DNA from 4 places in the Streptosporangium sp. NPDC005286 genome. Region 3 is predicted to be linked to each of the others. Evidence: riboswitches for the same ligand, from Rfam matches in the RefSeq annotation. Region 3 holds a riboswitch; each other region holds the start of a gene.

The links. A riboswitch is a leader RNA that binds a small molecule or an ion and turns the genes downstream of it on or off. The one in region 3 is predicted to bind cobalamin.
Region 1: another riboswitch for cobalamin. It lies ahead of bluB (5,6-dimethylbenzimidazole synthase); the one in region 3 lies ahead of ABZU75_RS15000 (ribonucleoside-diphosphate reductase subunit alpha).
Region 2: another riboswitch for cobalamin. It lies ahead of ABZU75_RS37800 (ABC transporter substrate-binding protein); the one in region 3 lies ahead of ABZU75_RS15000 (ribonucleoside-diphosphate reductase subunit alpha).
Region 4: another riboswitch for cobalamin. It lies ahead of ABZU75_RS06880 ((2Fe-2S)-binding protein); the one in region 3 lies ahead of ABZU75_RS15000 (ribonucleoside-diphosphate reductase subunit alpha).

The regions. Positions count from the first base shown of each region.
Region 1 is NZ_JBEXGU010000012.1:36,218-40,161, reverse strand. It holds gene ABZU75_RS07155 (WD40 repeat domain-containing protein) at 1-305, shown strand, start outside; gene bluB (5,6-dimethylbenzimidazole synthase) at 1,403-2,047, opposite strand; cobalamin riboswitch at 2,077-2,276, opposite strand; gene ABZU75_RS07145 (hypothetical protein) at 2,451-3,431, shown strand; gene ABZU75_RS07140 (hypothetical protein) at 3,428-3,559, shown strand; gene ABZU75_RS07135 (lipase) at 3,685-3,944, opposite strand, start outside.
Region 2 is NZ_JBEXGU010000167.1:9,459-13,402, forward strand. It holds gene ABZU75_RS37795 (iron ABC transporter permease) at 1-959, opposite strand, end outside; gene ABZU75_RS37800 (ABC transporter substrate-binding protein) at 956-1,906, opposite strand; cobalamin riboswitch at 2,120-2,319, opposite strand; gene ABZU75_RS37805 (hypothetical protein) at 2,334-2,525, opposite strand; gene ABZU75_RS37810 (hypothetical protein) at 2,519-2,803, opposite strand; gene ABZU75_RS37815 (hypothetical protein) at 3,357-3,542, opposite strand; gene ABZU75_RS37820 (hypothetical protein) at 3,526-3,720, opposite strand; gene ABZU75_RS37825 (hypothetical protein) at 3,856-3,944, opposite strand, start outside.
Region 3 is NZ_JBEXGU010000033.1:6,297-10,240, reverse strand. It holds gene ABZU75_RS15000 (ribonucleoside-diphosphate reductase subunit alpha) at 1-2,218, opposite strand, end outside; cobalamin riboswitch at 2,334-2,536, opposite strand; gene ABZU75_RS14995 (tripartite tricarboxylate transporter substrate-binding protein) at 2,541-3,563, opposite strand; gene glmS (glutamine--fructose-6-phosphate transaminase (isomerizing)) at 3,669-3,944, opposite strand, start outside.
Region 4 is NZ_JBEXGU010000011.1:84,905-88,848, forward strand. It holds gene ABZU75_RS06875 (SAM-dependent methyltransferase) at 1-807, shown strand, start outside; gene ABZU75_RS06880 ((2Fe-2S)-binding protein) at 853-1,632, opposite strand; cobalamin riboswitch at 1,693-1,819, opposite strand; gene ABZU75_RS06885 (leucine-rich repeat domain-containing protein) at 2,087-3,025, shown strand; gene ABZU75_RS06890 (hypothetical protein) at 3,171-3,401, opposite strand; gene ABZU75_RS06895 (NUDIX hydrolase family protein) at 3,636-3,944, opposite strand, start outside.

The DNA of each region.
Region 1 (3,944 bases), on a different contig from region 3:
CCCTCGCCACCGGCAGCCTCGACGACACGGTGCGGTTGTGGGACGTGGCCAGCCGCAACACCGTCGCCACCCTCACCGGCCACACCGGCTGGGTCTTCTCGGTGGCCTTCAGCCCGGACGGCAAAACCCTCGCCACCGGCAGCCTCGACGACACGGTGCGGTTGTGGGACGTGGCCGGCCACAACACCGTCGCCACCCTCACCGGCCACACCGACAGGGTCTACTCGGTGGCCTTCAGCCCGGACGGCAAAACCCTCGCCACCGGCAGCCTCGACAGCACGGTGCGGTTGTGGCCGACCCGCTGACCCAGTAGATCATCACCGCTTCAGCCCTACCGCCAAAATCCGATCCAATCCCCCCAGGAGGCCGGTCGGGGACCAGCTGATCCGCCGGAGGGTCACGGAACTGGACTTCTGTGTGTGACGCGCGGAGCTATCCGTCAGGGTTCCAGCGACGCTATTTGTCACGTCGCCATAGAGGATGACCGGTTCCGCGAGCTGGGTCTTGATGTTGGAGCCTGGTCACGGTGGTTGGCGCCACCGGCGCCGATCGGAACGAAAACGAGCCATCGACTCAGCTCGTCGGCTCGGGACGTGGCAGGCCTCCGGAGTCCGGCCGACGCGATCAAGGCCCCGGTCAAGAGCCGAGCTATGAACTCGTTTCGTGGCTGGCCATAGGCTGGCAATATGACCTCGCGGTTTCTCAGCCCCGGCGCCGCCTGCGCGTCGTAGTGGTGCCCCTGAGTCCGGCCACCGGCGGTACCACCGCCACGTCGATCCTCAACTGGCATCACCCGCGCGTCGCCGAGCTGGTAAGGAATAACCCCACAGTTGCCTGAGCTCTCCATCGTCGTAATAGCTCCAGGACCTGGGTGTTCTCCTTGTAGAGCACGTCGCTTTGGCGGTTGAAGGGGGCTCGGGATCGGTGAAGCCTCTTCCTCTTCGTTGAGGTTTTTGTGGTGGTGGTGAAGCCGAGGAGTCGTGTGCCGGCCCGGTCGGGGATGACTCGGTCCGGTGCTGGGCGCCGCCCTGGCAGAGGACGCCTGCTCACGCGGGGGTTGGCGCCGTACACCGGCTCAGGCGCCTCAACTGCTCGCCGGGCCGGGGCGGCCTCGCCTCGCCGGGCCCTGGGCGCCGCCCGGTGCCGCTCCGGGAACGGCTGACCGTAGACGGCCTTGGGTTCCGGCGAACCCAAGGGCGCACAACCTCCCAGACCACCCCAACAGCCTGGGCTCGAACCCTGGGTTCGCGGGAACTCTGGGGTTTCTCCTTATCGGACACGTCGATCTCAATTGCTTGGCGGTCGCCGCAGGTCCTGAGCTCGGGGCTGTACTTGTAGATGGTGGCGCGGCTGCGCCCAGCAGTCGGGCGCTCGAGGCGATGGTGGCGTCAGGTTGGGTGAGTTAACGGTGGCCGAGGCCGCTCGTCCCCCATTGGTCGTGATGGATGGCGGCGGCCAGCGGGCGCCGTCGCCGCCATCCGTGCCGTTCCAGATCAGGGGCCTCTTCGAGGTGGGTGACGGGACCGAGACACAGCCACGCGACCGGACGGATCTGAACGGGGATACCGAGCAGGTCCCGCACAAAAGGCTCACGGTAGAAAGACACCCAGCCGATGCCGAGCCGTTCGGCGGTCGCGGCCAGCCACAGGTTCTGGATGGCCAGGCACACCGAGTACAGGCCGGCGTCGGCGATGGCGTGGCGGCCGAGCACCGCGGGACCGCCCCTGTCCTGGTCATAGGTGACCACGACGGACAGCGTCGACTCGCGCACCCCGTCGATCTTGATCTGGGCGAACCGCCGGGCGGCCTCGCCATCGAGGGTGGCGGCGAAGGTCGCCCGCTCGTGCTGGACGTGGTCGTGGAAGGCGCCGCGGATCTCGGCGTCGCGCACCACGACGAAGTCCCACGGCTGGGACAGCCCGACGCTGGGGGCGGCGTGAGCCGCCGACAGCACGCGGTGCAGCACCTCGTCCGGCACGGGTCCGCCGGTGAACTGGCCTCGCACGTCGCGGCGGCGGTGAATGACATCGTAAAGCTGGCTGTTCATGGGCAGGCTCCCGCTGCGTCGTGCCCCTGGCGGGGCGATGGGCGCGAGGCCGGTCTTCGGACTCCCGGATCAACGCCTGACCGCCCGCCTTCCCAGCCCTTACGAGCCAGTGGCTGTGCTTCGCACGTGGACGGCGGCTTCCCGGTCACCGCGGCGGGCCCGTGCCGGAATCACACCGGCTTCCCGATTCTCCTCGCGACCGCAAGGCACCTCGCAACAGTTCGCCGAGAGTACGGTAGCTGATCACCTCACCGCTTGCGATTGTGGCCGGGTCCTTGAGGATCTTCCGCCACAGCGCCGAGGCGAAGGCGTCCACGTCGACCGACAGGACCACCGTGCCCGGCGTCCCGTCGGCCCCTTCGCGTTCCACCTCGATCCGCTCGGGGACGAACACCGCCCGGGCGTGGCGTTGGGCCTTCAGGTACTCCACCGCGTCCAGGACGGCGCGGTCGGCGTTGGTCGACTCCAGGTCGATCGATTCGACCAGCGTGAACAGCGCAGAGCGGTGCGAGCCGTAGTGCTGTTCCAGCAGCGGCAGGTAGTTGTTGCCGTGGTGGGCGGACACGGCCTGGTGCGCGGCGGCCAGGGCATCCAGGCCGCCGGCCTGTTCCAGCGCCTTCAGTACCAGCCGTCCCGCGCGCTCGGCCACGTCCTGCTCCCCGGCGGCGGGCTGCTGGTCCGCGGCTTCGGCGGCTGGCAGTCCGAAGGGCGCAGTCCCGCCAGGAACGAACGCCTCGCGGACGCCGTTCAGGACGTCGCCGAACACCCCCAGCAGCCGCTCGGACTCGGCGCGGTGGGTCTCCCGGAGCTTGTCGAGCTGGTCGCGGCCCTTGCGGTGAATCGCCGCGATCCGCTTGCAGAACATCGTCACCACGTCGTCCCGGACCCCGGTCCGCGCCGTGTGCAGCAGGCTCACGATCAGCACGAGCCGCTTGTCCTCGTCCAGCACCTTGCGCAGATCGGCGACATCGGTCACGCGCGCCTCGCCCGCGAAGTGCGCGATCTTTCCCGGCGGGACGCCCTCCAGCCACACCTCGGTAGGGCCGAGCGCGTCCAGGTCCCGCAGGAACGACAGGCGGCCCTTGAACTTGCCGAGCGACGCCGCCTGCGCGACGTCCTTCAACCCGTCGTACTCGCTGCGCCGCGTGACCGGGTCGACCACCAGCAGCCTGCCCAGCCGCGCCCGCGCCGCCGCGTCCACCCGACCGGACACCAGCGTGAAGAACCCGCGGTTGACCTCGGTGCGGATCTTCTTCACCAGCTCGTCCAGCGTGGTGTAGCCCGGCAGCTGTCCAGCGCACGGTCTCCATTCGCGGCACCATCATGGTCGTCGGCCAGAAGGTCCAGGTCGGCCGGGTGCACGCCCGCAAGATTTTGGACGTGACCGTCGATGACACCCACCTCACCATCCACGCCGACGGCGAGCCGATCCGCGTCGTCTCGCGAACCACCACCCAGGAGGTCACCCGGATCAAGTCCAAAGCGCATACTAAACAGCGAAAGACCAGCTAGGAGTGTCAAGCATCATCCGATGCCATTGCGTCAAGCATCAAGCGAGTCACGACACTCCAGGTCCGCGACAGGCTGCATGCCACCATTTACGCCTACGAGAGCGGCTTCATCTGGTCGCGTGAGCCCTAACGGGCGATCACCTGCACCTCGGGAAACCGTGAGGAACGCCTGTCGAGCAGGTCGCCTTTGCGCCGTAGATGCAGATCGAGGAAGGCCATGGTGTAGGCGCGGGTGACGGCCACGGAACGCGCCGCCGACAGTGTGCCGTTTACCGCTCGCAACTGCTCCTTTGACAGGCCGATCACCGGCGCCGCCTGCTCGTACAGCAGCGGCAGGTCGGTATAGGAATTGTGCTTGACGCCCTTGGTCTTCACGTGCAGCCGCC
Region 2 (3,944 bases), on a different contig from region 3:
GCGATGAGGAAGGCCGCGCCTAGCAGGGCGACAGCGGGCAGCGCGCGCCGATGGTCGGCGCCGACCAGCAGGCGCACCACGTGCGGCAGCATCAGCCCCACGAACCCGATGGAACCGCTGACCGCGACGATCGCGCCGATCATCAGGGCGACCAGCGCGAACAGCGCGCCGCGAAAGCGGTGCACGTTCAGCCCCAGGGCGGCGGCGGCTTCCTCCCCGGCCAGCAGCAGGTTGAGCGGGCGGCCAAGACCCAGCAGCACGCCGGTGCCGAGCAGCACTGCCGCCGCGGGGATCCAGACGAGGTCCCAGGTGGTGCCGGCCAGGCCGCCCAGCATCCAGCGCAGCGCCGAATCGGCCTTGTGCGGGTCGTTGGAGGTGACGATGAGGTAGCTGGCCACCGCCGAGAGGACCTCGGCCGTGGCGACCCCGGACAGCACCAGCCGCACCGTCGTCATCCGCCCGCCGGTGCGGGCCAGGAAGTAGACCAGCACCAGCGCCGCGAAGGCACCGGCGAAAGCGGCCAGCGGCAGCGAGAACGCCCCCAGCAGCGAGACGTTGAACACCATGACGACGACCGCGCCGACCGTCGCGCCCGAGGACACCCCGAGCAGCATCGGGTCGGCCAGCGGGTTGCGCACCAGCGCCTGCAGGGCCATCCCGCACACCGACAACCCCGCGCCCACCACGCCGCACAGCAGAATGCGAGGGACGCGGACGTCCATCACGATCGTCTCCCGGACCGGCGCCCAGGTGGGCTCGACCAGAGGCGCATACAGCCGGTGCAGCACGATGGCCCACACCTCGCCGAACGGCAGGCGCACCGAACCGACCGCGACCCCGGCCGTGGCGGCCGCCACCACGGCAACGGCGAGCACCGCCAGGACCAGCGTGTACGGCACGCGCCCGCGACCGCCGACGACCACGGGTGCCGACGGCCTGGACGGGGCGATCTTGGTCACGCGAAGCGGTCCGGGTGGATCTGGCGGGCCAGTGACTCCACGCCAGAGGGCATCCGTACGCCCAGCACCGTGGACGACAGCGGCAGCACCGCGAACCGCTGGTCCCTGATCGCGGGCACGTCCTTGAGGGCCGGATTGGCGAGCAGGAACTTCTTCTTGCCCTCCACGGAATCGTCGCCGTAGTCGTAGATGACGATCACGTCGGGCGCCCGCTCGGCGACCTGCTCGAAGGAGACGTCTCCGAAGGACTTGGGAAGGTCGGCGAACAGATTCGTCCCACCCGCCAGTTTGATCATCTCGTTGCCGATTCCGGCGCCGCCAGCGGTGAAGGCGGTCTTGTCGCCGCTGTCGTAGACGAACACCTTGATCGGGTCGGCCCCGTCGATCTTGGCCTTGACGCCGTCCAGCACGCCGCGCATCGCGGCGATCTGCCGCTCAGCGCGGTCGGGCACGCCGAAGATCTTGCCGATCGTCCGGATCTCGTCCTCGACTTGGGTCATGGTCACCGGACCGGTCGGGCATGCTTCGATGTTGACGTGGGAGTCGATCCCGGCCTTGGCCAGGGCGTCCCGGCCGCGCCCCTCCTTCTCGGCGAAGGCGCTGTTGAATCCGCCGTAGACGAAGTCGGGCTCGGCCGACAGCAACGCCTCGTAAGAGGGGTACTCCTCGGCGAGCACCTTGATTCCGTTGTAGGCGGCCTGGTAGTCGGGCTGGATCTCGTCGTCGAGGTAGGCGGTCCCGACCATCGACTTCTCCAGTCCGAGAGCGAGCATGATCTCGGTGACGTGCTGGTTGAGTGTCACCGCCCGCTGCGGTGGCTTCTGGAAGGTAGTGGTCACGCCGCAGTTGGTCACGGTGAGGGGGAACCCCGCGGCGGCCGAGCTCGCCGCCGGGTTCGCGGCGCCCGTGGGACCGGCGGTCTGCTCGGTGGTTCCGCAGCCGACCACCAGCAAGGCGGATATTAGAAGTGGGAGGAAGAAAAGCGAGCGTCGGCTCGTCATGAACAGGTCCTTTCACTCACGGGCTGAGCCCGATGAGCGGGATGGGGCAAGGAGCCGGATCTTTAAAAGAAGCTCGTGACGCGGGCATCCCGAAGGCCCTCATGCCAGATGCGCGGCATGGCGATCACCGTTCCTCTCTTGGGGAGATCCGCCCCAATTTCTCTGAGGAGGCGACCGCGTGAGTCTCCTGGCTCTCGGGTCAACGCTCCTCCCGGCCTTCCCACCCGTTATCCGGGCAGTGGCTTCGTCGGGATTCGCTCGCCGATCACAGTGGCGGGACCGCGCCGGATTCACACCGGCTTCCTCGTTCCGCGCTCGCCTACGCCGACCATGCTCGCACACCACCCATCAACGACAAAGTGCGTACCACCCGTCAGACCCGGCGCGCCTCCCCACATTCGACGGGAGCACCGGCGCGCACACCGTGGAGCACCTGGGTGAGGACCTCCACCCCTCGTACCACGCGCGGCCCGGGCCTGTTGAAGTACGCCGGTCCGTCCAGCACCCACACCTGGCCCGCGCGGACCGCCGGCAGGTCGGCCCAGCCCGGATGGCAGGTCAGCAAAGCCACTCCGCTCGCGCCCGTTCGGGAGGAAAGCCGCAGGGCATCAGCGGGACCACCTCGGGTTGGGAGGCTCGCAGCCTCTCCCAGCCGATGGCGGTGGTGTGCTCGCCCGCTTCGGCCAGCAGCGGCTCACCGCCCGCCGCCCGGATCTGCTCGGGGACCCAGTGACCGGCGGGCCACAGCGGATCCAGCCACTCGATCGCCGCCACCCGCGACCATGGACCGCACCACCGCGAGCCTGTGGAGGGCGCGTCGGGCCGGTACGAGGCGCTGGCCACGATCGCCGCCGCGGCGAGGGCCGCCTACGCCGACGTCCAACCTGCGGATGCGTTCTTCGGGCATCGTGCACGCGGTCGTGATGCCTCCCCGGCTGGGCGGGGAGCGGATGCCGGGCCCGGCGTGCATGGTCGGAGTGAGCGGCTGAGATCCGGGCGTGGCACATCCGGACCGGGGCGCCGACTCGACGGCCAAAGGCGACTGATCGCGAGCTGGGAGACCGTCGGCCGATTGAGGCGCCAGGCGCTCCGGGTGATCAAAGCGCCAACTGCCACGAGAGTTTCATTGGCAGCAGTCGGATACCGGCTGTCCCTTCTTGGGCTTCTGAGTTGCGCGTTCTGGCTCGACGGCCAAGGCTGTTTCCGCACTCATAGGGTGCTGAATCCTGCTGACATTGTTCTGCGCTTGCCCGACTTCACTGTCACAGACCTGCGTTTCCGCTGACATCAGTCCTGCGCTTCACTGATGGTCTATCCAGAGCTACCTGCCCCTGGCCAGCTTTCCCAGATAGGCGTCCAGCAGCTCGACGCGGCCGACGAGGGGCTGAACGCCGTCCTACCAGCAGATCGCGCTGATCTCCTCGTTGGGGGTGAAGCCAGGGTGCGCGGTGGTGAGGGCCGCGTACTCGACGCGCCTCTCGGGGCCGAGCACGAAACGCGCGTGTCCGGCAAACACGAGGTCAGCGACCTCCAGGCCGGTCTGCAAGGCCGCCTGGCGTGGTGTCTCACTCGGGTCGATCATGTCGCCGGGCAGTTCCCAGCACCGGCGCAGGCGGTGAGACCAGCAGCAGCCGCTCGTCATTCCACACCGCCGTCAGCGCCAGCGGCAGGGGTCCGTCATCGAAGCGAGCTTCCTCCGTAACCAGATGAAACGCGGTCAGAAGGTTGCCGGCTTCGTCAGCGGCGAGAACGTCGTCCACCTCTGGCCCTCCGCTATCGACCTTTACTCGGGCGCCGACGAAACTATCTGACCAGGGAAGACGGTCAGAAATTTCTTACTGAGCTCCGCGCTGATGGAGATCATCTTCCACCGGAGCGGGTCTCTGTGAATGAGGTCAGCGGGGACGCCAGCGGGTGGCGGGGGCAGCCTCGGCGGTGACGCGGGCAGCAGTTTCGCCGAGCCGTATGTGGTGCCCAAGGCCGG
Region 3 (3,944 bases):
AGCAGGCGACGGCCTGGGGGTCGAGGACGGGGACGGGGACCTCCCCGGCCACCGGTGCCGCCACGGTGGCCTGCGCGATCCGGGTGGCCGGGCGCGAGCGCAGGTAGTAGGTGGTCTTCAGGCCCGACTTCCAGGCGTAGGCGTACATCGAGGAGAGCTTGCCGATGGTCGGCGTGGCCATGAACAGGTTCAGCGACTGCGACTGGTCGATGTACGGGGTGCGTGCGGCGGCCAGGTCGATCAGCGCCTTCTGCGGCAGCTCCCAGGCGGTCCGGTAGAGCAGCTTCAGGTCGGCGGGGATCTCGGGAATGTCCTGGACGGAGCCGTCGGCGCGCTTGATCGCGTCACGGATCCGCGAGGTCCACAGCCCCCGGGCCCGCAGGTCGGCGACGAGATAGCGGTTGACCTGGAGGAACTCACCCGAGAGGGTCTCGCGCTTGAAGATGTTGGAGACCTGCGGCTCGATGCACTCGTAGCAACCGGCGATGGAGGCGATCGTGGCCGTGGGCGCGATCGCGATCATCAGCGAGTTACGCAGCCCCGTTCCGGCGATCCGCTCCCTGAGCTCCGTCCACGCGGCCGACGTCGCGGCCCCGTAGTGGTCGGGGTGGAGCACCCCGGCGGCGGCCCTGGTCTCCTGGTACGAGGGGTGGCGGCCCCGCTCCGCGGCCAGGTCCGAGGAGGTCCGGTAGGCGGCCAGCGCGATCTCCTCGGAGATCCGGGTGGACAGCTCCAGCGCCCGCGGCGAGTCGAACGGCAGCCGCAGCGTGAACAGCACGTCGGCCAGGCCCATCACGCCGAGCCCGATCGGGCGCCACCTCTGGTTGGCGGCCCGGGCCTCGGGGGTCGGGTAGAAGCCCAGGTCGATGGTGCGGTCGAGGAACCGCACGGCGGTGCGGACCGTCGCGCGCAGCCGCGCCCAGTCGATCCCGTCTCCGGACTCCCCGGACAGGTGGGCGGCCAGGTTGATCGAGCCGAGGTTGCAGACCGCGGTCTCGGCGTCGCTGGTGACCTCGAGGATCTCGGTGCAGAGGTTCGACAGATGGATGACGTTTTCCGGCCTGGCCGTCTGGTTGGAGGTCCGGTTGGCCGCGTCCTTGAAGGTCATCCAGCCGTTGCCGGTCTGGGCGAGCGTGCGCATCATCCGGCCGTACAGGGTGCGGGCGGGGAGCTGCGCGGTGAACCGGCCCTCGGCCTCGGCGGCCCGGTAGGCGTCGTCGAACGCGGCGCCGTACAGGTCGGTGAGGTGCGGGACCTCCTTGGGGTCGAACAGTGACCACACGCCGTCGGCCTCGACCCGGCGCATGAACTCGTCGGGGATCCAGTTGGCCAGGTTCAGGTTGTGCGTGCGGCGGGCCTCCTCGCCGGTGTTGTCGCGCAGTTCGAGGAACTCCTCGATGTCGGCGTGCCAGGGCTCCAGGTAGACGCAGGCCGCGCCCTTGCGGCGGCCGCCCTGGTTGACCGCGGCGACGCTTGCGTCCAGGGTGCGCAGCCAGGGCACGATGCCGTTGGAATGGCCGTTGGTACCGCGGATCAGCGAGCCCCGCGAGCGGATCCGGCTCCAGGCGATCCCGATGCCCCCGGCGTACTTCGACAGCCGCGCGACCTGCCCGTAGCGCTCGTAGATGGCCTCCAGCTCGTCGCGGGGCGAGTCGAGCAGGAAGCACGAGGAGAGCTGGGGCCTGCGCGAGCCGGAGTTGAACAGCGTGGGCGAGCTGGGCAGGTAGGACAGGGTGGCCATGAGCGCGTACAGCTCGGCGGCCTCCTCGACGGTCTCGGACAGGCCGCAGGCCACCCGGAGGAAGAAGTGCTGCGGGCGCTCCAGCACCTTGCGGGTGCGCGGGTGACGCAGCAGGTAGCGGTCGTAGACGGTACGCAGCCCGAAGTACTCGAATCTGGCGTCGGCGTCCGGCTCGATGAGCGCGTCCAGGACTCCGGCGTGGGCGGCCACGAACTCCGCGAGCCCGTCGGCGATCAGCCCCGCCTCGTGCGTCGCGGCGACCGACTCGGAGAAGTCGCGGACGCCGTGCTCGGCGGCCTCGTCGGCGATCAGCTCGGCCAGCAGCGCGGCGGCGACCCTGGAGTTCTCGGGGTCGGTGATCACCCGGGCCGCCGCCTCGTCGATGGCCAGCCTGCGATCGACCGGCGCGTTCCCGGCGTTCTCCGCCACGGTTCCCGCCGCGATCCCTGCTGCGGTCTCTGCCAAGGCCTGTGTCACGTGGTGTTCCTCGCTCGCTCTGACTTCCCCGTACGGCTCCGCCGGAGGGGCACGCGTCCGCGAGCGATCCCGGGCACGCCGGACCGCCTCGTTCCGCGGGCCCTCCCACGAGGCCCTGGACAATCACGTCGCCGGCAGGTCTTCGGACTCACGGGCGCCCTGCGCATGCCTACCGGCCGTCGCTTCCCGGGCATGGTTCACCCAGTGCTCACATGACGGCTTTCGTTCCCGTTCACCGCTGCGGGGCAGTCCCGGAATCTCACCGGGTTCCCTCTTGCCTCGCCCCTCCCGGGGCGAACCAGCAACGAGCAGGATCCTACATCTAGGGGCGTCTGACGCAACTACCCCAACAAGTTGTGTCGGAGGACTTCAGTAGCCCGAGCTCGTGAAGCACCCCGCGGGTGCGGGCCGTCTCGGTGAAGAGCCACTGGCGGAAGTCGTCACCGCTGAGGTAGACCCGGCTCCATCCATTGGCCGCGCACAGGGCGCGCCAGCGCGGCGCGGCGTCGATCCTGTCACACAGGGCGATCGCGGCGTCCCGGTCCGTCTGGCTCATGCCCTTGGGTCCCAGCAGGCCGCACCAGTCGCTGTACTCCAGCCGGACCTCGACCTCCAGGAGCGTCGGCGCGTCGATCCCGTCGAGCCGGCTGCCCGAGGAGACCACCAGGGGACGCAGGCGGCCCGCGGTGATCTCGGGCCGCAGGGCGCGGGCCGACCCCAGCAGGGCCGCCACCCGTCCGACCTGGAGCGCCTCGGCGGCATCCTCGGCGCCGAGGAACCCCGCGTACTCCAGCAACCGGGCGTCCACCCCGAGGCACTTGCCGATCATGCCGTAGAGCACGTGGTCGGAACCGCCCTCCGGCCGGCCGCCGACCGTCAGCACCGCCGGGTTGCGGCGCAGCTCCGCGGCGAAGTCCTCGAAGGTGCGCAGGTGGGAGTCCGAGGGGACGACCAGGACCGTCCAGTCGCCGACCAGGCGGGCGAGAGGGGTGGTGGCGTCCACCACCGCGGCGGTGTTGGCGATCTCCGCGGCCGTCACCATCGGCATCGCGGTGACGAGCACCCTGCCCTCGCGTGTGAACGAGCCGTGTACGGCGCCGAACGCGTCACGCGGGACGGAACCCAGGGCTCCCGGCCGCTCGACGGCCATGGCGGAGCGCGCCAGCCCCGACAGGACCAGGACGGAGGCGAGCCTGCCCGCGATCCCGTCCCAGCCGTGGCCGTCGGCGGTGGGTTCGAGGATGCTCAGGCGGCCCACGGCCGAGTCGGCGGAGTCACCGTTCAGGTCACAGCCCGCGACGACCATGGCACCCGCCACCAGCGCGAAAAACCTCCTACGGCGCATAAGCGCCCCTTCCCCCAAGAACCCCCTATACCATAGGTTACCTCCTTATCACTATCTGTTACAGACCGGGGGCGGCCACCACCGGCGGCCGCCCCGGGAGCCGTCTCACTCCACCGTGACGCTCTTGGCCAGGTTGCGGGGCTTGTCGACGTCCCGCCCCAGTGCCACGGCGGCATGGTAGGCGAAGAGCTGGAGCGGGATCGACAGCAGGATCGGGTCCAGCTCGGTCTCGTTCCTGGGCACCACGACGCAGTCGTCCGCCAGCTTGGGGTCGGCCGTGCGGTGACCGACCATGAGCACCCGGCCGCCCCGGGCGCGGATCTCACCCAGCGTGGTGAGGTTCTTGTCCAGCAGCTCGTCGTCGGGGACGATCGCCACGGT
Region 4 (3,944 bases), on a different contig from region 3:
GAGGCTGTTCCAGCGGGTATCGACCCGAACACCCCAAGTGTCGCTCGAATGTACGACTACTACCTCGGAGGCAAGGACAACTTCGCCTCCGACCGGGCGGCCGCGGAACAGTTCATGCGGGTGGTGCCCGGTATCCGCGAGATGACCCGGGCGAACCGGGCGTTCCTCTCGCGAGTCGTCGAGCTGCTCGTGCGCCAGGGCGTGCGGCAGTTCCTCGACATCGGGTCGGGACTGCCGACGCAGGACAACGTGCACCAGGTCGCCCATCGCATCACGCCCGACACCCGGGTGGTCTATGTCGACAACGACCCCATCGTCCTGGTGCACGGCCGTGCGCTCCTGGAGGACAACCACCTCACCTCTGTCGTCCAGGGCGACATGCGGGAACCCGAGAAGCTCCTGAGGGACCCGCAGATCGAGAGCGCCGTCGACTTCACCCAGCCCGTCGCGGTGCTGCTGATCTCGATGCTGCACTTCATTCCCGACGACGCCCTGGTCGCCCACATCATCACCACGATCCGCGAACGGCTGGCCCCGGGTAGCCATCTGATCGTCACGCACGCCTTCGAGGCCAACGTCAGCGCCGAGGTGCACGAGGCCGGGCAGCAGGTCTACCGCTCGACCAGCGCGGGGGCGCTCACCTCGCGCGGCCCGGAACAGCTGGCCGAGCTGCTGAGTGGAATGGAGCTGCTGGAGCCGGGGATCGTCCCGGTCGAGGCGTGGCGCTCCGAGTACGACGAGTACGGAGAGAAGATCACCGTCGACTTCACCAAGCCTGGCATCCTCGGCGTCGTCGGACGTAGCTGACCGCCTCCAGGCGAACTGGACTGGGAAGGCGCGAAGTGAAGAGCGTCAGCCAGGGCGGCGGGTTTGTGGCCGGCGGGCCGGCAACAGGACGCAGTCACCGCACATGCCGCCGCCGGGCAGGCGGTAGTACAGGCAGCAGCTGCGACGGACGAAGAAGGGACGGCCGGGTACGGGCTCGGTCAGTTCGCCGGTGCCGCGCAGGAGATCCCGGTCCAGCAGTTCGCGGCCCAGCCGCACGGCCTTCGCGGTGAGGTCGGGCCGTCGGTGGGTGAAGGCGCCGATGGTTCCGGCCAGTGCGGAGGCCGCATTGCCCCACAACAGCCCCGGCGCGATCTTCACGATCCGCCGGACCGCCTCCGCGAGCGGTTCCAGCATCTCGGCCATGATGCCGCGGTAGACCGGTTCGGTGATCCGCGCGGGGTCGCGGACGCCCCAGCCGGACAGCCGGGTGGCTCGCAGCGGCAGCGGGTCGGGGGCCGGCCGCCAGTACAGGTGCTCGGGGGCCAGGTCGATGAGCAGGTCGTGCGCGACCACGGCGCCGATGGACGGTGACCACAGGCGGGCGGCCAGGCCCTGGAACAGGATCGAGGCGGCCACCCGGTGCTCGGTGGTGTCCAGCCGTCCGGCCATGTCGTGGATTCTCGCCTCCAGGACGCCCGGATCCGTCCACAGATCGGTGAACGGCCGCCATCCGGCCTCGGCCTCGCCTGTCTCGATCCCGAAGTAGCCGCCGATGGCGCGGACGTCGGCGACCGCGCCGGCGACCACGGCCGGGGCGGCGGGCAGCAGTCCGGGCGGAGCACCGGCGCGTGAGTCGCACGGCATGGCAACCGCCTTCCTCTCTTGGGGAGTTCCGCCCCAATTTCGCTGAGGAGGCGACGGCGTGAGTCTCCTGGCTCTCGGGTCCAAGCTCGCCCGGCCTTCCCACCCGTACCCGGGCAGTGGCGATGTCGGGGTCCGCTCGCCGATCACAGTGGCGGGACCGCGCCGGGTTCACACCGGCTTCCTCGTTCCGCCGTCACCTTCGCTGTCATGGTCGCACGGCCCGCGTGATTCGCGGTGGGAGGGCCTGCCCAAGGAGGCCACCGCTTCCGGCGGCGCGCTTTTCACCGCGTACCGGCGATACCTTGCCCAACTCGCGATCATGCTGTGACCAGCGGCCCCGCGCCCCGAGGACGAGACAAGTTCAATGATCCACAACCGGGTCGCAAGTCCTCATCGCTACCGTGATCGCCGATCACATCTTGTTGACGGCAAGGAGAGAATCAGGGTGGCAGCGGTGGATTCCGTGCTTCGGACCGCTCGGCGGCGGATGAACACGTACCTGCGCGAGGGTTCTGACACGTTGGACCTGTCGGGTCTCGGGTTGGCCCGGGTGCCCGAGGAGGTGGCCGAGCTTCCCGGCCTGCGGGTGCTGCGCCTGAGGTCCAACTGGTTGACCGAGCTTCCCCGGTTCCCGACCGACCTGCCCGCGCTGACCGAGCTCTACCTCGGGGGCAACCGTACGCTGACCGCCCTGCCCGAGTGGATCGGCGAGCTGACCGGACTGGTCCGCCTCGATGTCTCGGTGACCGGACTGCGCCGCCTCCCCGACTCGATGCGCGAGCTCACCGGTCTCACGGAACTCGACCTGAGCAACCTCCATGACCTGGAGGAGGTGCCCGAGTGGATCGGCGACCTCACCCGGCTCGCCAGGCTCCGCATGTGGTACGCCGGGCCGGCCTGTTTCCCGGCGTCGATGGCCCGTCTCACCGCCCTCACCTGGTTGGACCTGACATACAGCCGGCCCGCCGACCTCTCTCCGTGGCTGGGCGAGCTGACCGCTCTGGAGCATCTCGATATGGGATGCGTCCCACTGACCGGCCTGCCGGAGTCGATCGGGAACCTCACCGCCCTCACCTCTCTCGGCCTGTGGAACACCGGGCTGACCGAGCTGCCGGAGTCGATCGGCAAACTCACCGCCCTCAGATCCCTCAGCCTGGGCAAGAACAAGCTGACCGCCCTTCCCGCGTCGATGCGGACCCTCACCCCCCTGACCAAGCTCGATCTGCAGGGAAACCGGCTGGCCGAGCTGCCGGAGTGGCTGGGTGAGCTGACCGCGCTCACCGAACTGCGCCTGGACCGCAACGACCCCAGGCCCCAGGTTCCGGCCTCGCTGCGAGCACTCGCGCGAACCCGTCCGGAATGGCGCCGCTTCCTGGCCAGCCGCACCCGCTGAGCTTCGAGGATGCCGCCCGGGTCGGGGCGGCATCCCATGAACCTCCTATCGATCTTCGCAATGAGAACCCATTGCCAAAGGTCGAAGGCGCGTCAACTCACGGGTGCAGCGGATCTGAAGATGGGCCCGAGACGGGCGGCGGACCTCAGCGGGGAGTACCCGGTGTGCTCGGCGGCGGCGGCGGCGGCGGGGGCGGCGGGGGCGGCGGCACTGGGGTGCCACCTCCGCCTCCGGTGTGCTGTCCAGGTTCGCCACAGTCATGTATGGGGTTGCACACGGGGGGCATGGCGAAGGCGGAACCGGCGGTGAGCGCCTGCGCACCGCCGAGTGCGAAGAACATCGCGATGACCGCGATGGCCTTGTGCTTTCTGTTCATGAGAGGTCCTCCTTCCGTCGTTGAGAATGATCGACGATCTCTCGATCGCCTTGGAGACGTCTTGGAGGCGGCTGCAATCGGCTTGGGACCAGCGCATGCTGTACCAGAACGCCGTCCGGGCGGCGCGGTCCGCACCGCGACAACACCGCCGGGGCAGGCGTCGGCGGACCTGGTCCCACGAGGGCACAGCGGCCCGTTCTCCTCGCGCCGGCGGGGATTTCCAGCGTCGGAAGGTCAGGAAAGGCGGCCGACGTAGGCGAGGGCCTGCTTCAGGAGGGTGCCCTGCCCGCCGAGCATCTCCTGCTGCACCAGCGGTGACGAGGCCTCCTCGGGAGTGAACCAGACAAGGTCGAGGGCGTCCTGCCGGGGGCGGCAGTCACCCGCGACCGGGACGACGTAGGCGAGGGAGACCGCGTGCTGCCGGGGGTCGTGGTAAGGCGTGACGCCCTGCGTCGGGAAGTACTCGGCGATGGTGAACGGCTGCGGAGAGGCGGGGATGTTGGGCAGTGCCGTCGGGCCGAGGTCCTTCTCCAGATGGCGGAT